3 regions of the Streptomyces sp. NPDC091376 genome follow, and region 3 is predicted to be linked to each of the others. Evidence: riboswitches for the same ligand, from Rfam matches in the RefSeq annotation. Region 3 holds a riboswitch; each other region holds the start of a gene.
What was found. Region 3 has a riboswitch for thiamine pyrophosphate ahead of thiC (phosphomethylpyrimidine synthase ThiC). Riboswitches for the same ligand answer to the same signal wherever they lie in the genome.

Region 1 (9,845 bases), on a different contig from region 3:
GTACACCCCCACCACATTCGGGTGGGACAGCCGCGCCACGGACTTCGCTTCCCGGATGAAGCGCTCGACGAACGTGGCGTCCGTCGCGAGATCCGGGTGCATCACCTTGAGGGCGAGCACCCGGTCGAGCCGGGTGTCCACGGCCCGGTAGACCGTGGCCATCCCGCCGACGGCGACGCGCGCGTCGACGCGGTAGCGGCCGTCGAGCACCTGCCCGACGAGGGGGTCCTGAAGGGTCGTATCCACGCGGTTGAGTCTACGAGCCGTGCCAGGTGCTCCGGCCACCCTCGGGCGGGGCGGTGCCCGTACTGCAGCGCACCTGTGACGCGCGCGCCCACGCCCGGACCCGCGCGCCCCCGAACCTCCTCGCCACCGCCCCCGGACCCCTGGGTACTCAGAACGCAGGGCGCTCCGGGTCCAGGGCCGCCCGGCCCTCCACCGGGGAGGACGCCTCGGCGAAGTGGCGGCGGGGGATGCGGCCCGCGCGGTGGGCCAGGCGGCCCGCCTCGACCGCGTGGCGCATGGCCTCGGCCATCAGCACGGGCTCCTGCGCACGGGTGACCGCCGACGCCAGCATCACCGCCGAGCACCCCAGCTCCATCGCCAGCGCCGCGTCCGACGCCGTACCCGCGCCGGCGTCCAGGATCACGGGGACCCCGGCCCGCTCGGTGATCAGCTGGAAGTTGTGCGGATTGCGGATGCCGAGCCCGGAGCCGATCGGAGAGCCGAGCGGCATGATCGCCGCGCAGCCGGCGTCCTCCAGTTTCCGGGCGAGGACGGGGTCGTCGTTGGTGTACGGCAGCACCGTGAAACCGTCGTCGACGAGCACCTCCGCCGCGTCCAGCAGTTCGATGGGATCGGGCAGCAGCGTCCGCTCGTCCGCCACCACCTCCAGCTTGATCCAGCCGGTCCCGAGGGCCTCGCGGGCGAGCCGTGCGGTCAGCACCGCCTCGCCCGCGGTGAAGCAGCCCGCGGTGTTCGGCAGGACCTGGATGCCGAGGCGGTCCAGCACGGAGAGCACGGATCCGTGCACGCTCGGGTCGAGACGGCGCATCGCCACCGTCGTCAGTTCCGTGCCGCTCGCGATCAGCGAGCGCTCCAGTACGTCGAGGCTCGGCGCCCCGCCCGTCCCCATGATCAGTCGGGACGAGAACTCCACTCCGCCCAGCAGAAAACGGTCGTCGGCCATGACTGGTCAGCCTCCCTGGACTGCGGTGAGGACCTCGACGCGATCACCTTCGCCGAGCAGGGTCCCGGACCATTCGCCGCGCGGGACGACGGTCTCGTTGACGGCGGCGGCGACCCCGGACGGCGCGGCGGTGAGCATGGCGACGAGTGCGTCGAGCGTCGTGCCGGTCGCGATGTCGCGCGGTTCCCCGTTCACGGACACGGTGTTCATGGGCGCGGTCATGCGGACAACTCCTGTCGAGCGGGAGACGGAGCGGAAGAGAAGCGGTGCGGGCTGAAGGCGCGTGCCTCCTCCGGAAGGCCACCGGTGACCAGGACGTGCGCCATGACATCGCCGGTCACCGGGGTGAGCAGGACGCCGTTGCGGTAGTGACCGGTGGCGAGCAGCAGACCCGGCAGTTCCGAGGGCCCCAGCATCGGGGCGTTGTCCGGGGATCCCGGGCGCAGCCCTGCCCGGGTCTCGGTCAGCGGCAGTTCGGTGAGGCCGGGCACCAGCTCGTGCGCGTCGCGCAGCAGCTCGTAGACGCCGCCCGCCGTGACCGTCGTGTCCCAGCCCAGCTCCTCGCTGGTCGCGCCCACGACCAGCTCGCCGTTCTCGCGCGGCACGAGATAGACATGGCTGCCGCGCACCACGGCCCGCACCGTGCGGGACAGGAACGGCGCGTAGGTCTCCGGCACGGTCAGCCGCAGCACCTGCCCCTTCACGGGCCGTACCGGAGGGAGCACCTGCGGGGGTACCCCGGCCAGCCGGCCGCTCAGACTGCCCGCGGCCAGCACCACCTGGTCCGCGGCGACCTCGCCGCCGTCGGCGAGCACGGCTCCGGTGGCCCGGTCCCGTGCCACGGACAGCCGCTCCACCCAGTGGCGGTGGAAGGTCACCCCGGCCCGCTCGCAGGCCACGACCAGCGCCTTCGCCAGCCGTCGCGGATCGATCTGGTGGTCGCCGTCCACCCGCAGCCCGCCGCGCACCCCGGGTGCCAGCATCGGCTCCAGGCGCCGGCACTCCCGGCCGGTGAGCCAGTCCGACTCCAGCCCGCAGCGCTGCTGCAGGGCGTGCAGATCCCGCAGTCCGGCCCGGTCGTCGGCGTCGAGCGCGACGGCGAGCGTCCCGCAGCAGCGGTATCCGGTGTCCTGGCCGCTCGCCTCCTCCAGCTCGGCGACGAACTGCGGATAGCGCCGGGCGGAGGCGAGGTTCAGCCCGAGCAGGGTCTCCTCGCCGTAGTGGAGCTCCGTCACGGCCGCGAGCATGCCCGCCGCGACCTGGGCGGCTCCGCCGCCCGGCGCGGGATCGGCGAGCGCGGTCCGCAGCCCGCGCTGGGCCGCCCGCCAGGCCGTGACGAGGCCGATGATTCCGCCCCCGATGACGAGGACGTCCGCGGATCGTCCTGGTGAATGCGCTGGACGCATACGTCTTCAGACCCTCCCTTCGCCGGCATGACCCGGATCAGGTTCGTACGGTCGGAGGCCGCCCAGCCTCCCTCTCAGCCCGGTGCGTCCGGGCTCCCGCGAGTATCGGTACGGTGGCCAGCCTAACCCCGCGGCCCAACGGGCAGTAGGGGAGCCCGGGCCCGGTCCCGCCGGGGCGAGGGGCGGTTCGCCTTCCTGACGTTTCGTCAGATGGTTAGGGTGGCCGGGTGAGTGAGACCGAGCAGACGGCGCAGAGCCGCCGTGTCGTCATCGTCGGCGCGGGCATGGCAGGCGTCCAGACCGCCGTGGCCCTGCGTGAACAGGGCTTCACGGGCAGCATCACCCTCATCGGCGCCGAGCCCCACCAGCCCTACGACCGGCCGCCGCTCTCCAAGGCCGTCCTGCTCGGCACGGCGGAGGGCTCCGCCTTCGATGTCGATTTCGAGGCCCTGTCGGTGGACCTGCAGCTCGGCCGTGAGGCCAGTGGCCTGCGGCCGGGGGCGCACGAGCTCGACACCCCGGCCGGTCCCGTCGCGTACGACGTCCTCGTCATCGCCACCGGCGCGGAACCGCTGGCCCTGCCCGGCACCGAAGGCGTCCCCGGCGTCCATCTGCTGCGCACCCTGGACGACGCGGAACGGCTGCGTCCGGTGCTGCAGCGGCAGCACGACATCGTGGTCGTCGGGGCCGGCTGGATCGGTGCGGAGTTCGCCACCGCCGCCCGCGAGGCCGGGTGCGCGGTCACCGTGGTCGAGGCCGCCGACCGTCCCCTTCCCGGCGCCCTGCCCGCCGAGGTCACCGCCCCGATGACGGACTGGTACGCCCAGAGCGGCGCGGAACTCCTCACCGACGCGCGGGTCGCCGCCGTCGAGCCGGGCACGGTCGTCCTCGCCGACGGTCGTCGGCTGGCCGCCGGCGCCGTCGTCGTCGGCATCGGCGCACGCCCCGCCACCCGCTGGCTCGCCGGGTCGGGAATCGACCTCGGCGCCGACGGCTCGATCACCGCGGACGAACGACTGCGCACCTCACTGCCCGATGTGTACGCGGTCGGGGACTGCGCCTCCTTCCCGTCCGGCCGCTACGGGCAGCGGCTGCTCGTCCACCACTGGGACAACGCGCTCCAGGGCCCGCGCACGGTCGCGGCCAACGTCATCGGCGCCGACGCGGGACGGCCGGCCGAGCCGGGGGAGATCTACGACCCGGTGCCGTACTTCTGGTCCGAGCAGTTCGGCCGCTTCGTGCAGTACGCGGGACACCACGGCGGCGCCGGAACCCTCGTCCGGCGAGGCGACCCGGCCGACGCCTCCTGGTCGGTGCTGTGGCTGCGGGACGGGATCCTCGTCGCCCTCCTGGCGGTAGGCAGGCCCCGCGACCTGGCCCAGGGGCGCAGGCTCATCGAGTCCGGGGCCCGGCTCGACCCGCAGCGCGCCGCCGACCCGGCCGTCCCGCTGAAGGCGGCGGCGCTCTGAGGTGCCGCCACGCCGTCGTTGTCCCTCTGAAGGCCGCAGCTCAGGCGGGCCCGGCTACCGACTGTCAGTCCGGGATGGCAGGCTTGTCCCGTGACCGAGATTGACGCAAAGATCGATGCTCTCGTCCCCGCCTGGCTCCACCTGCCGGACATCGCAGAAAAGCTCGATGTCGAGGTGACGCGCGTGCGGCAGCTGGTCAAGGAGGGCCAGCTGATCGCCGTGCGCCGCGGTGAGAACCGGACGCTCCAGGTCCCGGCCGCCTTCATCAAGGGCGACAAGGTCGTCAAGGGCCTCTCCGGCACCCTGACGCTCCTGAAGGACGACGGCTTCACCGACGAAGAGATGCTGGAGTGGCTCTTCACTCCCGACCCGACCCTGCCGGGAACCCCCGTGGAGGCTCTCGGGGAGAATCGCGGCACGGAGGTGAAGCGCCGGGCACAGGCGCTCGCCGTCTGACGTCGCTTCCCGCATCGCCCGACCTGCACACCGCTCGACGCGGTGCGCGGACCGCAGTCCGGCCACCCGGCCGGACCCGGTCCGCGCACCGCCGACCCACCGGGGGGTATCACCCATGTCCGATTCCCGTGCGCCGCTGTCCGACGCCCGGCTCTACCTCTGCACGGACGCGCGCAAGCGCCAGGGCGACCTCCCCGAGTTCCTGGACGCCGTCCTGTCCTCCGGGGTGGACATCGTGCAGCTGCGGGACAAGGGCATGGAGGCCGGTGAGGAGCTGGAGCACCTCGCGGTCTTCGCGGACGCCTGCCGCCGCCACGGCAAGCTGCTGGCGGTCAATGACCGGGCCGATGTCGCCCACGCCGTCCGCTCCGACGTGCTGCATCTGGGCCAGGGCGATCTGCCCGTGCCCGCCGCCCGGGCGATCCTCGGGCCCGACGTGCTGATCGGCCGCTCGACCCACGCCACCGAGGAGGTCGACGCGGCGGCGGCCGAGCCCGGCGTCGACTACTTCTGCACCGGCCCGTGCTGGCCCACCCCGACCAAGCCGGGCCGCCACGCCCCTGGCCTGGACCTCGTGCGGTACGCGGCCGCGCTCGGCCAGGACCGGCCCTGGTTCGCGATCGGCGGGATCGACGCGGGCAACCTCGACCAGGTCCTGGAGGCGGGCGCGCGGCGCGTCGTCGTCGTCCGGGCGATCACGGAGGCCGACGACCCGGCCGCGGCAGCCGCCGGTCTCACCAAGCGGATACGGTCCTACGCCCAGTAGGCCGTTTCATGAGCGATCGGTGTCCGATGGGTGGAATACGGTTGGGAGACCGGTGGGCCCTGGATAACCTGCGAGTATGGCCCTCGGCACAGCTTCCACCCGGACGGATCGCGCACGTACCGTGCGCGAGCTGCTCGCCACCGACAAGACGTCGTACTCGTTCGAGTTCTGGGCGCCCAAGACGGAGAAGGGTGAACGGAACCTCTGGAACGCGCTGCGGCGGGTGGAGGCGGTCCAGCCGAACTTCGTCTCGGTGACCTACGGAGCCGGAGGCTCCACCCGGGCGGGCACGGTGAAGGCGACCCAGCAGATCGCCGCCGACACCACGCTCACGCCGGTCGCGCACCTCACCGCGGTCAACCATTCCGTCGCCGAGTTGCGGAACATGATCGGCCAGTACGCCGACGCCGGGATCAGGAACATCCTGGCGGTCCGCGGCGACCCGCCGGGCGATCCCATGGGCGAGTGGGTCGAGCACCCGGACGGCGTGCGCTACGCGGCGGACCTGGTCAGGCTCATCAAGGAGTCGGGCGACTTCTGTGTCGGTGTCGCGGCCTTCCCCGAGATGCACCCCCGGTCGGCCGACTGGGATTCGGACGTCCAGCACTTCGTGGACAAGTGTCGTGCCGGTGCCGACTACGCGATCACCCAGATGTTCTTCCGGCCCGAGGACTATCTGCGGCTGCGCGACCGGGTCGCGCAGGCAGGCTGCGAGACCCCGATCATCCCCGAGATCATGCCTGTCACCAGCGTCAAGCAGATCGAGCGGTTCGCGCAGCTCAGCAACGCGTCGTTCCCGCCCGCACTCGAACAAAGGATCCGCGCCGTCGGGGACGACCCCGCCGCTGTACGCTCCATCGGTATCGAGTTCGCAACGGAGTTCTGCGCGCGGCTGCTCTCCGAGGGTGTCCCCGGATTGCACTTCATCACGCTCAACAACTCCACGGCGACGCTCGAAATCTACGAGAATCTCGGACTGCACCAGCAGTCGTGACCGGCCGTATCCGCCGCTACCCCGGGCGGAGGGCCGCAGGAGAGGGGCGGGCATGGGCTGGACGGTGCTCTACATCGCGTTCGGCATTGTCGCGCTGTGGCTGCTGGGCGAGGTGCTGCTGCAGTACAAGGCGAGGCTGCGCTGGCGGCTGGTCGCGTTCGTCGGATTCCTGGGCGTGGTCGTCGGCGTGCTGATGCCGAACGTGATCGTGATCGGCATCGGTGCCGTCGCCTTCGCGGTCGGCCAGACCTATGTCACGCTCTCCTTCCGCCGCGGCTTCTCGACCGGCTGGGCGATCGGCGGCAGCCCGGGCTCCAGCCGGCGCCGCAGGTCCGGCGGCGGCCCCGTCGACCGTGAGCCCACTCTCGAGGTGACCGACCTCGCGTACGAGGACTCCGGCCCGGCCGATCCCTCCCACCAGGGCATGGCAGAGCACCCGGACGACGGCTCGTCGGCCGTGTACGAGCCGCAGCCGCTCCCGGAGGACACCGGCCAGTACGGCATCTACACCGACACGGCGTACGCCAACCAGGGGCAGGCGCAGGGGCAGAACGACAGCGGCTACGGCACCTGGTCGACGGGCTACGCCGACGCCTACTCCCAGGGCCACAGCTACGAACAGCCGGTCGGCGCCCACGACGCCTACACCGGTCCGTACGACTACGGCACCGGACAGCAGCAGTACGCCGCCTACTCCGATCCGTACATCGGCACGCAGGGCTACGGCTCGTACGACAGCTACGGCGGCCAGCAGCAGTACACCGACCCCTACGCCACCCAGCAGGGCTACAGCGAGACCCCGCCGGGCGGTGTCTGGGTGCCGCAGCAGCGCGACGGCGAGCAGGTCCCGCCGATGCCCCCGGAGCAGCCCTCCCCGTACGGCTACGACCAGTCGGGCTACGAGACCGACTACAACGGCCAGACGTACCGCTACTGACACCGGCACCCACGGCGTCGGCACCCACGGCGTCGGCACGCGCGGCGACCCGCGGGGCCTTTGCTCGTGGGTCACTGCTCGCGGGTCACTGCTCGTGGGTCACCGCGGCGCGGGCCACTGCCCGGGGCTCACTGTGAGCCGCGGAAGCCGGCACCCTCCACGATCAGCCCGGCCACCAGCGCACCCGACATGCCGCTGTGCGCGAGCCCGCCGCCCGGATGCGACCAGCCGCCCGCGAAGTACAGCCCGGGCACGGGCGAGGAGTTGGCCGCGGGAAGCAGCTCCCCGCGCGCACCGGCCAGCGCGGGTCCCGGCACCTGATGGGCGCCCGTCTCCCGGAAGGTGTCCACGGGGGTGCGCACCTCGCGCCACAGCAGCCGCTCCCGCAGTCCCGGAACGGCGGCCGCCGCGGCCTCCAGCATCCGGTCCGCGAACGCCTCCGCGCCCATGGCCCCGGCCGCCCCCTCGCCCCACAGGTTCTCCGGCGACGAGCTGTCCCCCGCGGGGACGGTCGCGGTCACCGTGACCGCCTCGTGCGCGCCGTCCGGCAGCAGCCGCTCGTCGCCGGGCCGCAGCACCACCACCGTCGGCCGCTCGCACAGCCGTCCCGCGCCGAGCGCCGCCAGTTCGTCCGCCCGGTCCGTCGAGTGCACCACCGTCCGGTGCGCCGCGCCGTCCTCCCGGGCGCCGCGCAGCGCCAGACAGACGGTGACCCGCCCGGTCCGTACCGCCTCCTGATAGCGCGGCCAGTCCGCCCGGGAGTCCCATCCAAGGACATGGTCGCGGTACAGCGCGGGCACGGGCGAGCCCGCGACCACGTGGTCCGCCTCGACGCTCCGGCCGTCCGCCAGCTCGACGCCGACCGCCCGGCCGTCCTTGATCCGTACGTCCGTCACCTCGGCGCCGAAGACGAACTCGACCCTGCGCGCGAGGCATCGCTCGTGGACGGCGTCCGCGAGAGCCCGTATCCCGCCGCGCACGTACCAGCTGCCGAAGGTCTGCTCCATGTACGGCAGGACGGCGGCGGAAGCGGGCACGGTCGCCGGATCGAAGCCGTACGCCAGGGCGTGGCTCTCCAGCAGCGCCGCCAGCCGCGCGTCGCGCAACTCCCGCCGGCCCACCTCGGCGAGGGTGCGCGCCGGGCGCCGCAGCAGTCCGCCCTTCACCGCCGGATACGGGTCACGGCCGAAGCGGGAGGGATCGGCGGGCAGCGGCTCCTCCAGCAGCGGTCGCCGCGAGCGGTCCCAGGCGTCCCGCGCGCGCACCAGGAACTCGCCCCAGCGCTCACCCGAACCCGCCCCGAGCGCCGCGTCCAGCGCCGCGACGACACCCGCCCGTGACGCGTTCGGCAGCGCCACGACCGTGCCGTCCGCGAAGAGATGACGGCTCGCCGGATCGACCTGGACCAGCTCGACGCGGCTCTCCAGCGGCTCCTTGCCGGTCTTGACGAACAAGTCCCGCCATACGGCGGGCAGATGGAGCAGCCCCGGCCCGGTGTCGAAGACGAAGCCGTCACGCTCGAACCGGCCCACCGAGCCGCCGTACGTCTCCGCGCGCTCGAACACCGTCACCCGGTGGCCCGCCACGGCCAGCCGGGCAGCGGCCGCCATGGCGCCCATCCCGGCGCCGATCACCACAATCCGTGCCATGCCAGGGACCTTATCGGCCGCCACCGACAGTCACGGGCCCGGCCCGTGGACCGTCAGGGGCCCGGTGGCCCCGGCAGGTCCGACGCCAAGCGTCTCTCCTCGCGGCGCTGTGCCCACCGCCGCAGGAAACGGCGGATCCGCGAGGCGAGGAAGACCAGTATCACCAGCCCCAGCACGAGCAGCGTCGCCGCGATGATCGCCGCCGGCAGCGGATGGAACATCGCGAACGTGACGATCCCGCCGACGCCGAGATCCTCGGCGGTGCTCATGGCGACATTGCTGAAGGGTTCCGGTGACGTGTTGATCGCCATCCGGGTGCCCGCTTTGACCAGATGGCTCATCAGCGCCGTGGAGCCGCCGACCGCGCCCGCCGCGAGCTCCGGCAGCGACCCGCTCTCCCCGGCCAGCAGCGCCGCCACCACCGCCCCGGCCACCGGCCGGATCACCGTGTGGACCGAGTCCCAGGCCGAGTCGACGTACGGGATCTTGTCCGCCACCGCCTCGCACAGGAAGAGCACACCGGCCGCGATGAGGACGTCGGGGCGCTGCAGCGACTCGGGTACCTCGTCGGTGACCCCGGCCGCGCCGAACAGGCCGAGCAGCAGGACCACCGCGTACGCGTTGATCCCGCTGGCCCAGCCGCTCGTGAAGACCAGAGGGAGTACGGACACGGACGCGATCGTAACCAGCCCGGACCTCCCGCGGGTGGGCATGAGCACGGGCTGCTGAGTATCCGTACCTAGTGCGGGAGATGAGTAGGTACGCGGATGGGGTCCGACCTGCGTGGACGGAAGAGTGGAGGCCACGGGAGGGCGCGGCGCCGGCACCGCCGGCACGGGGCGGCGGAACGGCGTGGCGCACCGACCGAACGGGGGTTGCCCGGACCCGGGGGAACAGCGGTACAGGGCAACGGGGGAACGGGGAACGGGGGATACGCCGGTCCGGCAAAGCTCGGGGGGATCGAGCTTCGCCGGACCGG
Region 2 (9,845 bases), on a different contig from region 3:
CTGCTCACCTCGGCCCTGGAGGCCAAGCACGCCCGTGCCACGACTCGGGAGGGCCTCCTCGATCTCGGCGCCCCGGCGGGCCTCCTGCGCGCGACCGTCGCGCTCCGGGCGGTGGTGCTGCTGGCGGTCTTCGCCCCGATCACCTGGGCGGTCGCGGAACTCGCCGCGCTGCCGCTGCGGCGCTGACCCGGGCACGGCGGCCCCGGGCGCGGGGCCTATCGTGAGCGCATGGTGGACGCTAAGAGGCCGCGGTTGGGGTCGTCGTTCGACGACGACCGGGAGATCGAGACGCTGGAGGAGTTCGACCAGGTCGTCACACGACGCGGCAGCCTCGCGGGACACCGTGTCCAGTCCGTCGACCTGACCGGACGCACCTTCGCACTGCTCTCGGCCGACACCACGGGCGCGATGTTCCTCGGCTGCGCCATGGAGCCCGACGCCGCGGCCAAGGTCCGCACGGACGGTGCGCTCGTCTTCCCGCCGATACCGGACCTGCCGTTCGATCCGTACCGCGGTCTGCTGTACTCCCCCGACGAGTTGTTCGACGGGCTCGCCGACGGCGGCTACGAGATCACCTGCGACGCACTCACCTACGAGTGGTTCCAGGAGACCAAGGCCGACCGGGACATCTACGCCTCGATGCTCCGGGCCCTGCACGACGACGCGGTCTCGGACGCCCTCGACGAACTGCTGAACGGCGTTCCCGTGGTCGGTGTGATGGGCGGTCACGCGATGGGCCGCGGCACGGAGGCGTACGCCGGAGCCGCCCGGCTCGGTCGCGCCCTGGCCCGTACCGGACTGACCGTCGCCACCGGTGGCGGCCCCGGCGCGATGGAGGCGGCGAACCTCGGCGCGTACGCCGCCCCGCACCCCGACCCGATGCTCGACGAGGCACTCGAACTCCTCGCCAAGGCCCCCTCGTTCACCCCGTCCGTCACGGACTGGGCGGCGGTGGCCTTCGAGGTGCGCTCCCGCTGGCCGCGGGGCGGCGACTCGATCGGCATCCCCACCTGGTTCTACGGCCACGAGCCGCCCAACCCGTTCGCCGGGCACATCGCCAAGTACTTCGCCAACGCCACCCGTGAGGACGGGCTCCTCTCCCGCTGCACCGCCGGCGTCGTCTTCCTGCCGGGCGCGGCGGGCACGGTCCAGGAGATCTTCGACAACGCGACCCCGAACTACTACGAGTCGCGTGGCGAGCCGACCCCGATGGTCCTGGTCGACCGCGCCCACTGGACGGAGAAGCTCCCGGCCTGGCCGCTCCTGCGGGCCCTGGCCGACAGCCGCTCCATGGACGCCCGCATCACTCTGGTGGATTCGGTGGACGAGGTGCCGCAGGCGCTGGCGCGGCTCACGTCGGCAGGGCAGTCCGCCTGACGGTGTCGGTCCGTCCGAAGGATCCGCCCGCAGGACCGTCGTGAGTCCGACTCAAGGACCATCCTGAAGGCCGGCTGAAGAGGAAAGGCAACTTCCGCACCGAAACCGACGTCTGGCAGTCGGAACGAACAGGACCGACCAGACGTGAACGGAGCTTTTGGTGCTCATAGGACTGCTGACCGCCGTGGCGGCATCCATCTGTTACGGCACGGGCTCCGTCCTCCAGGCCGTGGGCTCGCGCAAGTCGGCCCGCCGGGAGGCTGCCGCCGGCAGTGTCACCCAGCACGGCGGGCCGAGTCTCTCCTCGACCGCCAAGGCGGCGATGACCTGGGAGTTCATCGTCGGCACGATCCTCGACTTCGTGGGGTTCGGGCTGGGCGCGCTCGCGGCGCGGCTGCTGCCGCTCTTCCTGTCGCAGACCGTGATCAGCGCCAATCTGGTGATCACGGCGGTGCTGGCCGTCAAGCTGCTCGGGATCCGGCTCAACCGCGCGGAGTGGACGTCGATCGCCGTGGTCTGCTCCGCGCTGGTGCTGCTGGCGACCGCGGCGGGCCCGGAAGGCAGCGGCCACACGCCGATCTCCACGCACTGGTGGCTGCTGGCGGTCTCGCTGCTGCTGATGGTGGGCGGCACCGTCGTCGTACGTCTTCTGGGAGCACGGGCCGCCATCCTGGCCGGTCTGCTGTCCGGCCTCGGGTTCGGCGCACTCGGCGTCGGGGTGCGCGTGCTGAACGGCATCGACCCGTTCGACCTGGGCGCCCTGCTGTCCGACCCGGCGCTCTACGCGATCCTGGTGGCCGGGATCGGCGGAATGTATCTGCACACCATCGCCCTGCAGATCGGCTCGGTCAACGGCGCCACGGCTGCGCTGGTCGTCGGAGAGACCGTCCTGCCGGGCATGATCGGAGTGCTGTGGCTGGGCGACTCCTCACGGCCCGGGTTCGCCTGGGCGGCGATCACCGGGTTCGTGCTCGCGGTCGCGGGCGCCGTCGCGGTGGCGTGGTTCGGCGACCCGGAAGGACACGGCGGCGAGGCCGGTACGCCGGGACCGGCACCCGTGGAGCCCGGGGCGGCCGGAGCCGGTGTCGAGCCTGTCGGGGGTGTGAGGGCGGCGGCGTGAAGGCCGGACGGGGCGGGCGTCCGTACGCGTACGGACGCCCGGTCAGCCGGCGGTCGGCGCCAGCACCACCACGTCCTCCGCGGCGAAACCCGCTCCGACCTCCGCCCCCACCTCAGGCGCGTCCTTCAGCCCGCATTCGGCCTCCAGCGGCGGCGCTCCGGAGGGCCTCAGCCGTACGGCGACATGGTGGCCGCGGAAGGTCAGCGACTCGACCACGCACCGCAGCCCCGCGTCCGGCGGACCGAGCCGTACCGCCGCAGGCCGCACCAACAGCCGGCACGCGCCCTGAGGAGCACCCGCCGGGACGGGGATCCTCCCCCAGGAAGTCTCCGCCGTCACCCCGGTCACCGTCGCCGGGACCACATTGTCGAAGCCGAGGAAACGGGCGACGAACTCGGAAGCGGGCCGCTGCCACACCTCGCGCGGCGTTCCGCTCTGGGCGATCCGCCCGTCCCGCATGACCACGACCCGGTCGGCGAGCGCGAAGGCCTCCCCCTGGTCATGAGTGACGGCGAGCACCGTCGTACCCAACCGGCCGAAGACGTCGCGCAGTTCGACGACCAGCCGTTCCCTGAGCGTACGGTCGAGCTGGCCGAGCGGTTCGTCGAGCATCAGCAGCCGTGGCCGTGGCGCGAGGGCGCGGGCGAGGGCGACCCGCTGCTGTTCACCGCCGGAGAGGGCGGCGACGGCCCGCTTCGCGGCGCCCGGAAGGCCGACCAGTTCCAGCAACTCCTCGACACGACGCCGCTGTTCGGCCTTCGGTACGCCATGCATGCGCAGGCCGAACGCGACGTTGCCCGCGACGTCGCGCTGCGGGAAGAGCTGGTGGTCCTGGAACATCAGGCCGACCCCGCGCCGGTGCACCGGCACTCCGGTCTGGTCGGCTCCGCCGAGCAGAACCCGGCCGCCGTCGAGGTGCCGCAGCCCGGCGACGGCCCGCAGCAGCGTCGACTTGCCACTGCCGCTCGGCCCCAGCACGCACACGATCTCGTGGTCGGCGACCTCCAGATCCACCGCGTCCAGCGCCGTCCGCCTGCCGAACCGTACGGTCGCGTCCTCGATCGTCAGCATCAGAACTCCCCGGCGGAACGGTCGGGACGGAGCCGGTCGAGCAGCAGCAGGGCCGCCGCGCAGACCAGCATGAGGATGGTCGAAAGGGCCATCGCCTGGCCGTAGTTGAGCTCACCCGGGCGGCCCAGGAGGCGCGCCACGGCGACCGGGAGCGTCGGGTTGTCGGGCCGGGCGATGAAGACGGTGGCGCCGAACTCACCGAGCGAGACGGCGAAGGCGAAGCCTGCGGCGACGAGCAGCGCCCGGCGCACCAGCGGCAGATCGACCTCGCGCCAGGCCCGCAGCGGCGAGGCGCCGAGGACGGCCGCGGCTTCGCGCAGCCGTACGTCGACGGCCCGCAGCACCGGCAGCATGGTCCGTACGACGAAGGGCACCCCCACCAGGGCCTGGGCCAGCGGCACCAGGATCCAGGAGGTGCGCAGATCGAGCGGCGGCTCATTGAGAGTGATGAGGAATCCGAAGCCGACGGTGACGGCGGAGACTCCGAGCGGCAGCATCAGCAGCGCGTCGAAGCCCCTGACCAGCCGGCCCGCCCTCCGGGTGAGGGCGGCGGCCGCGAGACCGCCGATGACGAGCGCGATGGCGGTGGCGGCGAGTGCGTACTGGAGGGAGTTCCCGACGGCTTCGAGCGGAGGTACGAGGAAGGTGCCGCCGCTCGCCTCCGCCGACCGCAGGGCCTCGTAGAAGGTGAAACCGTAGCCGCCGGGCCCGTCCCCCTCGGCGAGCGACCGCTCGACCAGGACGGCGAGCGGCGCAAGGATCAGCAGGACGACGGTGGTCAGGACGGCCGCGAGCAGGGCCCATTGGCCCGCGCCGCGTGGCCGGTGCGCCGTGTGTGCGGGGTCGACGAGCCGCAGCGCGGTCTCCCGTCGCCGCACGGTCCAGGCGTGGACGGCGAGGATCGCGCCGACCGCCGCGAACTGCACGAGCGTCAGCACGGCGGCCGTCGACAGGTCGAGGACCTGGGCGGTCTGCCGGTAGATCTCCACCTCGAGCGTGGCGAACGCCGGTCCGCCGAGGATCTGGACGACGCCGAAGGAGGTGAAGGTGAAGAGGAACACCATCAGCGCGGCGGCGGCCACGGCCGGGGTCAGCGCGGGCAGGGTGACACGCCGCCAGGCCGCGAAACGGCCCGCGCCGAGGACGCGTGCGGCCTCCTCCTGGCGCGGGTCGAGCTGTGCCCACAGGCCGCCCACGGTCCGTACGACGACGGCGTAGTTGAAGAAGACATGGGCGAGCAGGATCGCCCAGACGGTCGTGTCGAGGCGTACGCCCCACAGCTCGTCGAGCAGTCCGCCGCGGCCGACGAGGGCCAGGAAGGCGGTGCCGACCACGACCGTCGGCAGGACGAACGGCACGGTGACGACCGCCCGCAGCAACCGCTTCCCGGGAAAGTCGAAGCGGGCGAACACATACGCGCCGGGAAGGGCGATCAGCAGGGTGAGCCCGGTGGAGGCGAGCGCCTGCCAGGCGGTGAACCAGAGGACGTCGAGGATGTCGGACCGGCCCAGGACCTCGCCGATGCGGCCCAACCGCCAGGCGCCGTCCGCCTGGAGCCCGCGGCCGACGATCGCGGTCACGGGGTAGGCGAAGAAGAGCGCGAAGAACGCGACGGGCACGGCCATCAGCGCGAGCCGGGTCGCGCTCCCGCGCAGGGACGCGGACCCGCGCGCGGAGGTCCTCCCGCGCGGGTCGGCGTCACCACCGGGTGATTCGGCTACTTCAGGACGAGTGAGGACCACGACTGGATCCACTGGTCACGGTTGTCGGCGATCTTCTCCGGAGTCATGGTCCGCGGCTCGGCCACCACTTCACCGAACTCGGTGAACAGCGCGGGGAGCTTCGCGTCCCCCACCACCGGGTTGACGAACATGTTGAGCGGCATGTCCTCCTGGAACTTCTTGCTGATCAGGAAGTCCAGCAGCGCCTTTCCGCCGGCCTCGTTCTTCGCACCCGTGAGCAGGCCGGCGGCCTCGGTCTGGCGGAAGCAGGTGCCGGTGGAGACCCCGGTGGGAGCCTCCTTGGGCTGCGGCTTGGCATACAGCACCTCGACCGGCGGGCTGGAGGCGTACGAGACGACGAGCGGCCGGTCGCCCTTGGCCGCCTTGCCGCCGGCGGAGCCGGAGAACTCCTGGTTGTAGGCGAGCTCCCAGCTGTCGACGACCTTCACGCCGTTGGCCCGCAGCTTCTTCCAGTAGTCCTGCCAGCCGTCGTCGCCGTAGGCGCTGGCGGTCCCGAGGAGGAAACCGAGGCCGGGCGAGGAGCGCTCGGCGTTCTCGACGACGAGGAGGTTCTTGTAGGCGGGCTTGATCAGGTCGTCGAGCGTCCGCGGCGGGGCGAGCTTCTTGTCGGCGAAGTACTTCTTGTCGTAGTTGACGCAGATGTCGCCGGTGTCGACGGGCGTGACCCGGTGCTCGCCGCCGTCGAGCTGCACGGCCTCGGGGATCCGGTCCAGGCCCTTGGCCTCGTACGGCGTGAAGAGGCCGTTGTCGAGGGCCCGCGAGAGGGTGGTGTTGTCGACCCCGAAGAACACGTCGCCCTGCGGGGATCCCTTGGTGAGGATCTCCTTGTTGAGCGCCTCGACCGCGTCGCCGCTCTTCAGCACCTTGACCGTGTAGCCGGTCTGCTTCGTGAACTCCTTCAGCACCGCCGGGGAGGCGTTGAACGAGTCGTGGCTGACGAGCGTCACGGTCTTGGAACCGCTTCCGGCCCCCTGACCGGCGGAGTCGTCCTTGGACTCCCCGCCGCAGGCCGCGAGCGTACTGACGCCGAGGGCGGCGGCCAGCACGGTGACCGTGATCTTCTTGGTGGTGCTCACTGAGATTCCTCCTGGGCATGACCAGGAAGAGACGCGGCCCTGCCCGTCTCCGGATCGGACATCCGGAGACGGGCAGGGCGCAACAGCTTGAGTCTCGTCCGAACTTCCTACCCAGAATGACCTGGGCGAGGTTCAGAGGGTCTGCGGCCTTGACGGTTGCCGCACTCTCAGCGCTGTGGCGCTCCCCTGTCGGAATATGAAGATGTTTCGAGCCTAGATTACATGGGCCCTTCGGGCGGGCTGCTAGCGCTCGGAGGCCGCGAGCTGTCCGCAGGCTCCGTCGATCTCCTGGCCCCGGGTGTCCCGGACGGTCACCGGCACGCCATGGGCGGCGATCGCCTCGACGAAGGCCTTCTCGTCCTCGGGACGGGAGGCCGTCCACTTCGAGCCCGGCGTGGGGTTGAGCGGGATCAGGTTGACGTGCACCCGCTTGCCCTTGAGGAGACGGCCGAGCAGGTCACCGCGCCATGCCTGGTCGTTGATGTCGCGGATCAGGGCGTACTCGATGGAGATGCGGCGGCCGGACTTCTCCGCGTACTCCCATGCGGCGTCCAGGACCTCCCGCACCTTCCAGCGCGTGTTGACCGGGACGAGGGTGTCGCGCAGCTCGTCGTCCGGGGCGTGCAGCGAGACGGCGAGCCTGCACTTGAAGCCCTCGTCGGCGAAGCGCAGCATCGCCGGGACCAGGCCGACGGTGGAGACGGTGATTCCTCGCTGGGAGAGGCCGAGCCCGTCCGGCTCGGGGTCGGTGAGCCGGCGGACGGCGCCGACGACCCGCTTGTAGTTGGCCAGGGGCTCGCCCATGCCCATGAACACGATGTTGGACAGGCGCGCCGGGCCTCCGGGGACCTCTCCGTCGCGCAGGGCGCGCATGCCGTCGACGATCTGGTGCACGATCTCGGCGGTGGACAGGTTGCGGTCGAGCCCGGCCTGGCCCGTGGCGCAGAACGGGCAGTTCATTCCGCAGCCGGCCTGCGAGGAGATGCACATCGTGACCCGGTCCGGATAGCGCATCAGCACGGATTCGACGAGCGTGCCGTCGTGGAGCCGCCACAACGTCTTGCGGGTGGTGTCGTCGTCGCAGGAGATGTGCCGGACGACGGACATCAGATCGGGCAGCAGCTCCGACGCGAGCCGCTCACGCGCGGCCGCGGGGATGTCGGTCCACTGGGCGGGGTCGTGGGCGTACCGCGCGAAGTAGTGCTGCGACAGCTGCTTCGCGCGGAACGGCTTCTCGCCGATGGCGGCGACAGCGTCCTTGCGCTCTGCGGGCGACAGGTCGGCGAGGTGCCGCGGGGGCTTCTTGGCTCCGCGGGGGGCGACGAAAGTGAGTTCTCCGGGCTTAGGCATGGCCGTACCAGTGTCGCAGATCCACTCGCCCGGCCCAGGCCCTCATCTGCGCGCAGTGGTCGCATGGGCCGGCTCCGGCCGTCCGGCCCTCCTGCGACGGCCCGCGTACGGCCAGGACCTGAGCCGTCCCATCGAGCGTCCACGCAGGTCAGAGACTGGTCCTGGGTTCTTCGCAGCGGGCGTCCGTCCGGGGCGATCAGGCAGGATCGGCGGCCGCGCTCTCCGCTGAATAGCACACGCCGCACGTCAGTCGTCTGGCTTTGGGCCTGGGCGGGGGGTTGGGCACACCGGGCACCGGATCGCTGGTGACATGCAGATGCGTGCGGCACATCCCGGCACCGCATCGGGCGCACGTGGCTACAGCGACAGCCTGAACCGGTCGGAGCGCGTCAGTGGCGCAGTCATAGCAATGCATGGCGACCGCCCTTCCGAACTGTTGAGCCTTCCCATACCGCTGGCCGGCGAGAAGGCGCAGGAGGGCGATGACGCCCCCCCCGTCACGGCGCCGGCCGACGAAGCTTCGGTGTACCCAGAGTTGAGCATCATCACTGGTAGGGAGGCCTCAGAAGCCGCCCTTCCAGCGTGCCTCCGGCATGGCCGGTGCGCATTCCGAAGGAACGGGACGAGGCAGCGGTGACCGTCAGGTCAGGGGCGGCAGCGCCTCGTAGACGCCGGCGAGCGCCGCAGGGGTGTCGGTGCCGTCGTCGACCGCGGTGTGGCCGTCGTGGACCACGACGCGGGTGAGGCCGTCCATGACGGGTGGCCCGGTGGGGCGGGACGGCAGGCGGGAGAAGTCCACGTCGTCCAGGGCGGCGCGCAGGGCGGCCAGGCCTGCCGGGGTCATCCGGCCGGGGCGGTCGGGGGACCGGGGTGCCACGCGAAGGAAGCGGCCGTCCTCGTACACGACGAGGGAGTTGTGCCGGCCGTCGATGCCGCCGCTCTCGGTGAACGTGAGGAGCACGGAGTGCGGGTCGGGCGTGGTCGCCGGGTCCGACGTCGGGCCGGGCGCGGGTGTGCCGGGCAGGGGTGTGCCGGCGGTGGCGGCCGGTGCCGACGAGCTGGACCTGGTGGCGGGCCGGGGTTCCGCGGCGTCGCCACCGTCCGTCACACAGCTCGTCATGGTCATGAGTACGGCCAGCAGTCCCGCTCCGCGGACGATCCGCCTCAGCATGCTCAACCCCCTGTCGCCCCGGCTCCGACTACTCCGGCTACTCCGGCCCAGCATGGAGGCGCGGGGTCCTCGAGGACAGTCCCTCGAACCGCCGAGGCACGACCGGCGGGGGCCATGGCGGTCGGTCGGAGACGGTGGGAGGCGACGGAACTGCCTCCCGAGGAGAACGAGAAAGGGCCCACCGTCCCGTGGACGACGAGCCCCTGCTCCGGAAATCCCCGCTCAGCCGGCGCCGACGAACACCACGAAGAGCAGCCACACCACCGGCGCCGTCGGCAGCAGCGAGTCCAGCCGGTCCATGATGCCGCCGTGGCCGGGCAGCAGCGTGCCCATGTCCTTGATGCCCAGGTCCCGCTTGATCATCGACTCGCCCAGGTCGCCCAGGGTCGCGCTGACGGCGACCGCGAGCCCGAGGAGCAGGCCCTGCCACCAGGTGCCGCCGTCGATCAGAAGCGGCATGCACAGGGCACCCGCCGCCATCCCGAACGCCACCGCTCCGACAAGACCCTCGCGGGTCTTTCCGGGGCTGATGCGCGGGGCGAGCTTGCGCTTGCCGAAACGCCAGCCGATCGCGTACGCGCCGGTGTCGCTGACGACTGTCAGCAGGAGGAAGGTGAAGACACGCTGGGGGCCGTCGTCGGCGGTGAGCATCATCGCCACGAACGTGGCCAGGAACGGCACGTAGAACGCGGCGAACAGCCCGGCCGTGACGTCCTTGAGGTAGCCCTCGGGCGGTTCGGTCATCCGCCAGCCGAGCACCGCGAGCCCGGTGAGGGCCATGGCCACCCAGGCGCCCTCGGCCCCTCGCACATAGCCGGCCACGACCATCGCCGCACCGCCCACCGCGAGCGGTACCAGGGGCGCCTTGATGCCCTTGCGCTCCTGAAGGCGGGAGGTGAGCTCCCAGAGGCCGACGACCACGGCGACCGCGATCACGC
Region 3 (9,845 bases):
CTTGCCCTGTAATTCACCTCATTCCGTGAGGTTCAGGGCGCGCTTGTGAACGCGTTCACATTCACAAGCAATTATGACCCATACGAAATCCGCACCGTCAAGGGGGGTCCCCTGACCGCCATCAACCCGACGCCACCACCCGTCGGGATGCCGTCCGGCTCCCGACAGACCGACGCCCGCACCCCGGGGATCGGGTGTGCGGGCGTCCGGTCACAACCGGCGGCTACATCTCCTTGCGGAACGCCTCCGCCGTCTGCAGGAACACGTCGTTCGCCTCGCACTCGCCGATGGTGACCCGCACACCCTCGCCCGCGAACGGCCGCACCACGACGCCAGCACGCTCGCACGCCGCCGCGAAGTCGACCGTGCGCTCCCCGAGCCGCAGCCAGACGAAGTTCGCCTGCGTCGGCGGCACGGTCCAGCCCTGATCCACCAGCCCGTCGTACACCCGCGTCCGCTCCGCCACCAGCGAGCCGACCCGCCCCAGCAGCTCGTCCTCCGCCTGCAGCGAGGCGACCGCCGCGTCCTGGGCGAGCTGGCTCACGCCGAAGGGCACCGCCGTCTTCCGCAGCGCGGCCGCCACCGGCTCATGGGCGACCGCGAAACCGACCCGCAGCCCGGCCAGGCCGTACGCCTTGGAGAAGGTGCGCAGCACGGCGACATTCGGCCGCTCGCGGTAGATCTCGATGCCGTCGGGAACGGCGGCGTCCCGGATGAACTCGCGGTACGCCTCGTCCAGGACCACCAGCACGTCGGACGGGACCCGGTCGAGGAACCGCTCCAGCTCCTCCCGGTGCACCACCGTGCCGGTGGGGTTGTTCGGGTTGCAGACGAAGATCAGCCGGGTACGGTCGGTGACGGCGTCCGCCATCGCGTCCAGATCGTGCACGTCACCCGAGGTCAACGGCACCGGCACCGCTGTGGCACCGCTGATCTGCGTGATGATCGGGTACGCCTCGAAGGACCGCCAGGCGAAGATCACCTCGTCGCCCGGGCCCGAGGTGGCCTGCAGCAGCTGCTGGGCGACACCCACCGATCCCGTGCCGGTCGCCAGATGCGAGACGGGCACCCCGAAGCGGTCCGCGAGCTCGTTCATCAGGCCGGTGCAGGCCATGTCCGGGTACCGGTTGAAGGTGCCCGCGGCCGCGATCGCGGTCTCCATCACGCCGGGCAGCGGGGGGTAGGGGTTCTCGTTGGAGGAGAGCTTGAACGCGACCGGGCCGCCGGCAGCGGCGGGCTTGCCCGGCTTGTACGTGGGGATGCCGTCCAGCTCGGCGCGCAGCTTGGGGCTCGTCTCGCTCACCGCAGGTCCTCCTCGACCGTCATACATGCTCACCAATACTGCTCACCCTATGAGGATTCCTGGCCGCTGCGAATGGGTGAGCCCGGAACGCCGGGAATGCCGGAGCCGGGGGGAGCGCTCTCCGATCAACCGCGCGCCGGTGGCTCACGCCGTGGCGCGCATCCCTCGTAGTAGTGAGTTGAGACCTCTTCGAGACCTCGACCATTCGGCAGGCCCATGCCGGTCGACAACCGTGAGACCAGCGTTGGACCTTCCAACTCCCTTTGTTTCAAAGGTAATTGACCGCATCAAGCCATGCAGAAACGTGCCTGTCAACGACTGCATATGCTGGCGGCTCAACCGTCCGCCATCGCCCTACTATCGGCCTGCCATGACAGCAGCAGGGAAGCACCAGGTGAGCCGGACGGAGACATCACGCCGGGGCAGCCGGCCAGGCCGGGCGGGTATCCGGGACGTAGCCGCCGCAGCCGGTGTCTCCATCACGACTGTCTCAGACGCACTGAACGGAAAGGGCCGGCTCCCGGACGCCACCCGCCGACACGTCCGCGAGGTCGCAGACCGGCTGGGCTACCGCCCGTCGGCCGCAGCCCGCACACTCCGTACCGGCAAGTCCGGGCTCATCGGCCTGACGGTGACCACGTACGGGGATGAACCTTTCACCTTCACCGAGTTCGCGTACTTCGCGGAGATGGCGAGAGCCGCGACCTCCGCCGCCCTCGCCCGCGGATACGCCCTCGTCATCCTCCCCGCCACCTCGCGCCACGACGTCTGGTCGAACGTCGCGCTCGACGGCACCGTCGTCATCGACCCGTCCGACCACGATCCGGTGGTCACCGAACTGGTCCGCCAGGGTCTGCCCGTCGTCTCCGACGGCCGCCCCGCCGGCACGCTCCCGGTCACCGCCTGGGTCGACAACGACCACGAGGCCGCCGTCCTCGATCTGCTCGACCACCTCGCCGCCGGCGGGGCCCGCCGGATCGGTCTGCTCACCGGGACCACCACGGACACCTACACCCGGCTCTCGACCACGGCGTATCTGAGCTGGTGCGAGCGGGTCGGCCAGGATCCGGTCTACGAGGCGTACCCCGCGCACGATCCGTGCGCCGGGGCCGTCGCCGCCGACCGGCTCCTCGCCCGGCCCGACCGGCCCGACGCCGTCTACGGGCTCTTCGACCCCAACGGCACCGATCTGCTCGCCGCCGCCCGGCGGTACGGACTGCGCGTCCCCGAGGATCTGCTGCTGGTCTGCTGCAGCGAGTCCACGATGTACGCCAACACGGAACCGCCGATCACCACCCTTTCGCTGAAGCCGCGGCGCATCGGCACCGCCGTCGTCCAGTTACTGATCGACGCGATCGAGGGAATCGGCGACAACCGTCCGGTCGAGCAGGTGATACCGACCGAACTCATCGTCCGGACGTCGTCACAGCGGCGTTCACCACGGACGACCGTGAGTGCCCCACGGGCTTCTTCTCAGGACTAGACCAACGCAATTGGGGCGAAACAGTCGATGAACCGGGGGTGTACCCGGATTCAGCACCCCTGGTGCATCACACAGCACGATCCGCATTCCTATGATGGGCGCACGACACCGCGGTTCGTCCCCGACCAGGCCGGTCCGACGGTGCAGGGTGGCGCGACGGTGGTGGAGGGGTCGATGACTCAGGGGGCCGGTCAGGGACCTGTGGTGCGGACGGCGACGTTGCGTGACTTCCGTGTGCCCCCGTACGCGCAGGTCCCGGTGCAGTCGCAGTCGCTGTCCCATGAGTACGTACTCACACATCCCGAGGACCTCGCGCGTCCCGACGCCGCCGTGCGCCCCGAGGACCTCGCACGCCCCGAAGACGAGGTCCCGCACGCCATGTCGGCCGCGCCGGCCCACCCGGGCAACGTCCTCCCGGACGACGAGCCCCCCGAGGGCTACACCCCCACCGAACGCGATCTTCCGGTCATCAACCGCGGGGACACCCTGCAGGTGACCGTGGCGCCCGTCGAGGCACCGGCCACCGCCCAGGACTGCCTCGGTCCGCTCTTCGTCGTCGGAGATGTCCACGGCTACCTGGACGAGCTCGTCGCCGCGCTCGCCGAGCAGGGCCTCATCGATCCGGAAGGCCACTGGTCGGCGGGCAACACCCGACTGTGGTTCCTCGGCGACTTCACCGACCGCGGCCCCGACGGGATCGGCGTCATCGATCTCGTCATGCGGCTCTCGGCCGAGGCGGCGGCGGCCGGCGGCTACTGCAAGGCCCTGATGGGCAATCACGAGCTGCTGCTGATCGGCGCCAAGCGGTTCGGTGACAAGCCCGTCAACTCGGGCGCGGGCACCGCCACCTTCCAGGCGGCCTGGCTGCTCAACGGCGGCCAGAAGAGCGACATGGACCGTCTCCAGGACGTCCATCTGCAGTGGATGGCCCGGCTGGACGCGGTGGTCGAGGAGGACGGGCATCTGCTGATGCACTCCGACACGACGGCCTATCTCGATTACGGCACCACGCTCGAGGACGTCAACGACAACGTCCACGAGATCCTCAACCGCAACGATGCCGACGAGTGCTGGGACCTCTTCCGCAAGTTCACCAAGCGCTTCGCGTTCCGCGACGAAGACGGCCCGCAGGCCGTGCGCAAACTGCTCGCCACCTACGGCGGCGAGCGTGTCGTCCATGGTCACAGCCCCATTCCGTACCTGCTGGGCGAGGTCGGAACCGAGGACGCCGGAGACGGGGAGGAAGCTTCGCGCCCGGTGGTCGAAGGCCCCCACGTGTACGCGGACGGTCTCGCCATCGCCATGGACGGCGGAGTGACCATGGCCGGAAAGATGCTGGTCGCCCGGCTCCCGCTGCCCGGCTGAGGCAATCCGGGACAGGCGATTTCCGGAAACCCCCTGTCACCCCGTGCCGTAACCGCTCTACCATCGGCTTATCCGTAGCAGGCTCTCCTCCGTTTCCGCCCAACCGCCCTGAAAGCAGGGGCAATCCGGCCCTACGGAGCATCGGGGGATGCACATGAACAGCGCTCCGCACCTGCTGACCGAGGATCGCGCCGATTACGAGCGCATCCTCGACGACGCACTGCGCAACGCGCACGACCGTCCGGGTGTCGACGGCATCGGTGAGCGGCTCAACGCCGAACAGCTGCGCACGATGGCCCTCAACGCCACCGCGCTGATCACCGGTGCCGCCGCCGCGGAGTACGAGCACTTCGTCAAGGTCCGCGAGGAGACGCGCACGTCCGCGGCCTCGTCCGTCAGCCGCTCGGTACTCGGCCCCGCGATGGGCGAGGCATCCGAGGCGGGTGCCGGTTTCGGCGCTGTGCTCACCGTCCTGGCGCCGGTCCTGGCCGGCACCGCCGCGCTGATCTTCCTGCTCTTCGGCTACATCCTGAAGCTGGTCAGCCCCGAGCCCGCCTTCGCGGACACCCTGTTGACGGCGGGCTGGTTCTTCGGGGCGCTCACGGCCGCCGGAATACTCGCCGCCGCGATCGGTCTGCTGATCACGGCACTGCGCAACGGCGCGACCCAGGTTCCCGCCGAGGACGCGGGCGGCGAACTGCCCGACGAGGTGGCACGCGCCAGGGAAGCCTGGCGGCACGCGCTGCTGGAACGCGGCATTCTCCCGTTCCTCCGGGCCGCCCTGGCCGACCCCAGCGTCGATCCCGCCTCCCCGACGCCACCGCGCAGGGTGAACCGGATCCCCAAGATCGGATACAGCGGCCCGGAGTTCTCCAGCCCGAACGAGGGCTCATCGACCGGCTCCCGCCCGACGTTCACCAGCCCGGACTTCACCAGCCCGGACTTCGGCCCCCCGGAACACCAGCCCGAGTAGCCGCGGGCTACTGCACCTCGGCTTGTTGTCATACCGCGATGGCACAGTGCTCCGTCATGAACATCGACCGGTTCTGGCACGTCATCGAATCCGCACGTTCCTCCGCCGCTGCTTCCGGCACGCTCTTCGACGAAGCCCTGGTGGACCTCCTCACCGGCTGCCCGCCGCAGGAGATCCTCGAGTACGCGGAGCGGTTCGACGAGGTGCACGACGCTCTGTACCGCTGGGACGTCTGGGCGGCTGCCTACCTCATCGGCGGCGGCTGCTCCGACGACAGTTTCATGGACTTCCGGGCGGGAGTGATCGCGCTGGGGCGAGACTGGTACGAGCGCACGGCCCTCGATCCGGACAGCCTCGCCGGCCACCCCGGCGTCATGGAAGCCGCCGGCGCCCATCGCGACGAGGCATTGTTCTACGAGGACGTGAACTACGCCGCGAGCGGCGCCTTCGAATCCCTCACCGGAAACCCGGATGCCTTCTACGAAGCCTGGGCCGAGTACAGCTCGGCTGACGAGCAGGACAGCGAGTCAGTGGACATGGGTGAGGACTTCGACTTCGACGACGCGGACGAGATGCGTCGGCGACTGCCTCGTCTGGGAAGGCTTTACCTGGGAGCCGGCGACCAGACGCGGTCGGCCTAGCGAAGGCGACCGGTCGACGACGCTCTGCCGTGCGCCGTCGACCGGGCCATGTCCGAGCAGGTCAGTCCGCAAGGGGCAGGTACACGCGATTGCCCGCCGCGGCGAACTCGGCGGACTTCTCCGCCATACCCGCCTCGATCTCGTCCGTCCTGAGATCACCACCGTGCTCACGGCGGATGTCCTGGGAGATCTTCATCGAGCAGAACTTCGGACCGCACATCGAGCAGAAGTGCGCGGTCTTCGCCGGCTCGGCGGGCAGCGTCTCGTCGTGGAACTCCCGTGCCGTGTCCGGGTCCAGGGCCAGATTGAACTGGTCCTCCCAGCGGAACTCGAAGCGCGCGTCGGAGAGGGCGTCGTCCCACTCCTGCGCGCCCGGGTGTCCCTTGGCGAGATCGGCGGCATGAGCCGCGATCTTGTAGGTGATGACGCCGGTCTTGACGTCATCCCGGTTCGGCAGGCCCAGGTGCTCCTTGGGCGTGACGTAGCAGAGCATCGCCGTGCCCCACCAGGCGATCATCGCGGCACCGATGCCGGACGTGATGTGGTCGTACGCGGGCGCCACATCGGTCGTCAGGGGCCCCAGGGTGTAGAAGGGCGCCTCTTCGCAGATCTCCTGCTGAAGGTCGATGTTCTCCTTGATCTTGTGCATCGGGACATGTCCCGGGCCCTCGATCATCGTCTGTACGTTGTGACGCTTGGCGATCGTGTTGAGTTCCCCGAGCGTCCTCAACTCGGCGAACTGCGCGTCGTCGTTGGCGTCCGCGATCGAACCGGGCCGCAGACCGTCGCCGAGCGAGTACGTCACGTCGTACGCCGCGAGGATCTCGCAGAGCTCCTCGAAGTTCTCGTACAGGAACGACTCCTTGTGGTGCGCGAGGCACCACGCGGCCATGATCGAGCCGCCGCGCGAGACGATGCCGGTCTTGCGGCGGGCGGTCAGCGGCACGTACCGCAGCAGCACGCCCGCGTGGACCGTCATGTAGTCGACGCCCTGTTCGGCCTGCTCGATGACGGTGTCCTTGTAGATGTCCCAGGTCAGCTCCTCGGCGCGCCCGTCGACCTTCTCCAGCGCCTGATAGAGCGGGACGGTGCCGATCGGCACGGGGGAGTTGCGCAGCACCCATTCACGGGTGGTGTGGATGTTGCGGCCGGTGGAGAGGTCCATGACCGTGTCTGCGCCCCAGCGGGTCGCCCAGGTCATCTTCTCCACCTCCTCCTCGATCGAGGAGGTCACCGCGGAGTTGCCGATGTTGGCGTTGACCTTCACCAGGAACCGCTTGCCGATGATCATCGGCTCGATCTCCGGGTGGTTGACGTTCGCCGGCAGCACCGCGCGGCCCGCGGCGATCTCGTCGCGCACGACGTCCGGGGACACGTTCTCCCGGATCGCCACGTACTCCATCTCCGGCGTGATCTCGCCGCGGCGGGCGTACGCGAGCTGCGTCACCGCCTGCCCGTCGCGCCCACGGCGGGGCTGGCGCGGGCGGCCGGGGAAGACCGCGTCCAGGTTGCGGAGTCCACCGCGCGGAGACGTGTGCTTGATCCCGTCGTCCTCGGGGCGGACGGGACGGCCCGCGTACTCCTCGGTGTCACCGCGGCCGATGATCCAGTTCTCCCGGAGCGGCGGCAGACCCCGCCGCACATCCGTCTCGACGTTCGGATCGGTGTAAGGGCCGGACGTGTCGTACAGGGTCACGTCCTTGCCGTTGGTGAGGTGCACCTGCCGGACGGGCACCCGGATGTCGGGGCGTGAGCCCTCGACGTATCCCTTGTGCCAGCCGATGGACTTCCCGGCCTCCGTCGTGCTCTCCGTGCCGGAGGCAGGCGTGCGCGTGTCCGATGTGGTCATGAGACCTACTCCCTACGCCGGCATTACCCGGTAACAGGTTCGGCGGTCGGCGCAGCTGGTCCGTACGAAGTACGGTGGTCAGCGCCCTCTCAGCCCGGTGCTCCGAGCTCCCGCGTGTGCAAAGGTGCCACCACGCTAGCGCCCCGTCGGGCGTGCTGAACAGTGGACCCCTTCCGTTCTTGCGATGATCTGTCGGTGACTTCCTCCCAGCAGACGCCCCAACCCGGTCGCCGAACGGACGGTCCGGAGGTCGGCCATGCCCCTGACCACCCCCCTGTCCACGCACACGGTCACGGTCACGCGCACGGTCACGGGCACACGCCTGCCGCGCCCGTCTCACGGCATCTGCGGCGGGTCATCGCCGCGGTACTGATTCCGTTCGCCGCGGCGGTGGTGGTCGGCCTGGTCGCCCTCTGGCCCGGCGGCGCACCGGCGCACGAGCGCACCGGTGTCGGCTTCGACCGGCAGACCGAGGAGGCCCGGGTGGTCAGGGTCGAGCAGGTCGACTGCAAGGACGTGAACGCGGGACAGGTCCCGCCGACCGGCGACACCTCGACACCCGGAGGGCGTGCAGCGGTCAACTCCCGGCAGGAGGTGTGCAAGAAGGCGACCGTCGAGGTCACGACCGGTAAGGACAAGGGCCGTACGTTCATCGAGGTCGTCCAGCCGGACGCGTCACGTCAGCTGAAGCAGGGCCAGGAAGTGATCGTCGCGTACGCGCCCGACGCCCCGCGCGATCTGCAGTACTCCGTGAGCGATGTGAACCGCGAGTTCCCGATGGCGCTGCTCGCCGGGATCTTCGCGCTCGTCGTGGTCCTCGTGGGGCGGATGCGTGGGGTGATGGCGCTGATCGCGCTCGCGCTGAGCTTCGCCGTCCTGACCCTGTTCATCCTGCCGGCGATTCTGCAGGGATCGAATCCGCTGGTCGTCGCCGTGGTCGGGGCGAGCGCGATCATGCTGATGGCGTTGTACATGTGCCACGGTCTGACCGCCCGTACCTCGGTCGCGGTGCTCGGCACGCTCATCTCGCTGCTGCTGATCGGGCTGCTCGGCTCGCTCTTCATCGGCTGGGCGTCGCTGTCCGGGAACACCGATGACAACACGGGACTGATTCACGGCCTTTATCCGAACATCGACATGTCCGGTCTGCTCCTGGCGGGCGTCATCATCGGCTCGCTCGGTGTGCTCGACGATGTGACGGTGACCCAGACCTCTGCGGTCTGGGAGCTGCACCAGGCGGATCCGGGAATGGGACCACGAGGTCTGTACAAGGCGGGGATCCGGATCGGCCGGGACCACATCGCCTCGGTCGTCAACACGCTCGTACTCGCCTATGCGGGCGCTTCGTTGCCCCTGCTCCTGCTGTTCTCGATCGCGGAGTCGAGTGTGGGCACGGTGGCGACCAGCGAGCTGGTGGCCGAGGAGATCGTCCGGACCCTGATCGGTTCGATCGGCCTGGTCGCCTCGGTACCGGTGACCACGGCGCTGGCGGCGCTGGTCGTCTCCGCCGACCGGCCGGGGGGCACCGTGACGGGCGCGATGACCGGCGCGGTACGGAGCAAGGGCCGCCGTCGGCGCGCGAAGTAGCGCCCTCTCCGAACCGGCGCTGTGCCGCGCGGCGTTCGGCTGCCGTCAGCCGGCGGCCTCCTCGGCCAGAATGCGCCCCAGGGCGGCCTCCAGGTTGCCCTCGAAGTCGCCGAGCGTGCGCTCCTGCCCCAGCGGGACCAGCTTGTCGGTCCGGTCGAGGAACGCCACGAGGGGCGCGGCGCCGGCCCGGAACAGTGCCCGGTCGAGGCCGACCTGCAGCCGGATGTGCACGTCGGACAGCCCTTCGGGCTCCGTCGGCGCGATGTGCACATCACCGTCGCCGCTGGGCCCGTTGATCCCGTCGAGCAGCAGCTCCCGGCCGAACGCCCAGGTCACAGGCGCATCGCCGGGCAGGTGAAAGGTCATCCGCACCGCATAGGGATCTCTCGTCTCGTACGTGAGCTCCACAGGGATCCGGAAGGAGAGCTCCTCGGAGACCAGGAAGCTCATCAGGACCTCGGCCTGAACCGACTCGCGCATCGTGTTACCCCGCAGTGGATGAAGCACTCGTGAAAACGGCCAGGAATGATCCCCCATGGCCCTCGTGACGACATGGTGCTGTACGTCACCAGGAGATCACAAGGAGTAATTTTTCAGATACTGATAGAGAAAGCGAACGGACTGAGCAGACGTCCGATACCACT

Region 1: another riboswitch for thiamine pyrophosphate. It lies ahead of thiO (glycine oxidase ThiO); the one in region 3 lies ahead of thiC (phosphomethylpyrimidine synthase ThiC).
Region 2: another riboswitch for thiamine pyrophosphate. It lies ahead of ACIQMR_RS16870 (thiamine ABC transporter substrate binding subunit); the one in region 3 lies ahead of thiC (phosphomethylpyrimidine synthase ThiC).

Annotation. Positions count from the first base shown of each region.
Region 1 covers NZ_JBIVUF010000001.1:564,099-573,943, forward strand. The annotation lists gene pknB (Stk1 family PASTA domain-containing Ser/Thr kinase) at 1-246, opposite strand, end outside; gene ACIQMR_RS02490 (thiazole synthase) at 395-1,189, opposite strand; gene thiS (sulfur carrier protein ThiS) at 1,196-1,411, opposite strand; gene thiO (glycine oxidase ThiO) at 1,408-2,595, opposite strand; TPP riboswitch at 2,593-2,705, opposite strand; gene ACIQMR_RS02505 (NAD(P)/FAD-dependent oxidoreductase) at 2,823-4,064, shown strand; gene ACIQMR_RS02510 (Rv2175c family DNA-binding protein) at 4,155-4,520, shown strand; gene thiE (thiamine phosphate synthase) at 4,636-5,286, shown strand; gene metF (methylenetetrahydrofolate reductase [NAD(P)H]) at 5,363-6,280, shown strand; gene ACIQMR_RS02525 (hypothetical protein) at 6,333-7,217, shown strand; gene ACIQMR_RS02530 (phytoene desaturase family protein) at 7,346-8,866, opposite strand; gene ACIQMR_RS02535 (DUF4126 domain-containing protein) at 8,920-9,537, opposite strand.
Region 2 covers NZ_JBIVUF010000007.1:97,634-107,478, forward strand. The annotation lists gene ACIQMR_RS16845 (hypothetical protein) at 1-186, shown strand, start outside; gene ACIQMR_RS16850 (LOG family protein) at 229-1,377, shown strand; gene ACIQMR_RS16855 (hypothetical protein) at 1,538-2,497, shown strand; gene ACIQMR_RS16860 (ABC transporter ATP-binding protein) at 2,540-3,568, opposite strand; gene ACIQMR_RS16865 (ABC transporter permease) at 3,568-5,193, opposite strand; gene ACIQMR_RS16870 (thiamine ABC transporter substrate binding subunit) at 5,286-6,386, opposite strand; TPP riboswitch at 6,473-6,584, opposite strand; gene rlmN (23S rRNA (adenine(2503)-C(2))-methyltransferase RlmN) at 6,630-7,736, opposite strand; gene ACIQMR_RS16880 (DUF2180 family protein) at 7,933-8,151, opposite strand; gene ACIQMR_RS16885 (hypothetical protein) at 8,377-8,907, opposite strand; gene ACIQMR_RS16890 (phosphatidate cytidylyltransferase) at 9,130-9,845, opposite strand, start outside.
Region 3 covers NZ_JBIVUF010000002.1:550,448-560,292, reverse strand. The annotation lists gene hisC (histidinol-phosphate transaminase) at 224-1,303, opposite strand; gene ACIQMR_RS06885 (LacI family DNA-binding transcriptional regulator) at 1,674-2,786, shown strand; gene ACIQMR_RS06880 (metallophosphoesterase) at 2,961-4,151, shown strand; gene ACIQMR_RS06875 (hypothetical protein) at 4,300-5,124, shown strand; gene ACIQMR_RS06870 (DUF4240 domain-containing protein) at 5,181-5,765, shown strand; gene thiC (phosphomethylpyrimidine synthase ThiC) at 5,827-7,614, opposite strand; TPP riboswitch at 7,607-7,738, opposite strand; gene ACIQMR_RS06860 (YibE/F family protein) at 7,810-9,201, shown strand; gene ACIQMR_RS06855 (SsgA family sporulation/cell division regulator) at 9,247-9,681, opposite strand; gene ACIQMR_RS06850 (IclR family transcriptional regulator) at 9,795-9,845, opposite strand, start outside.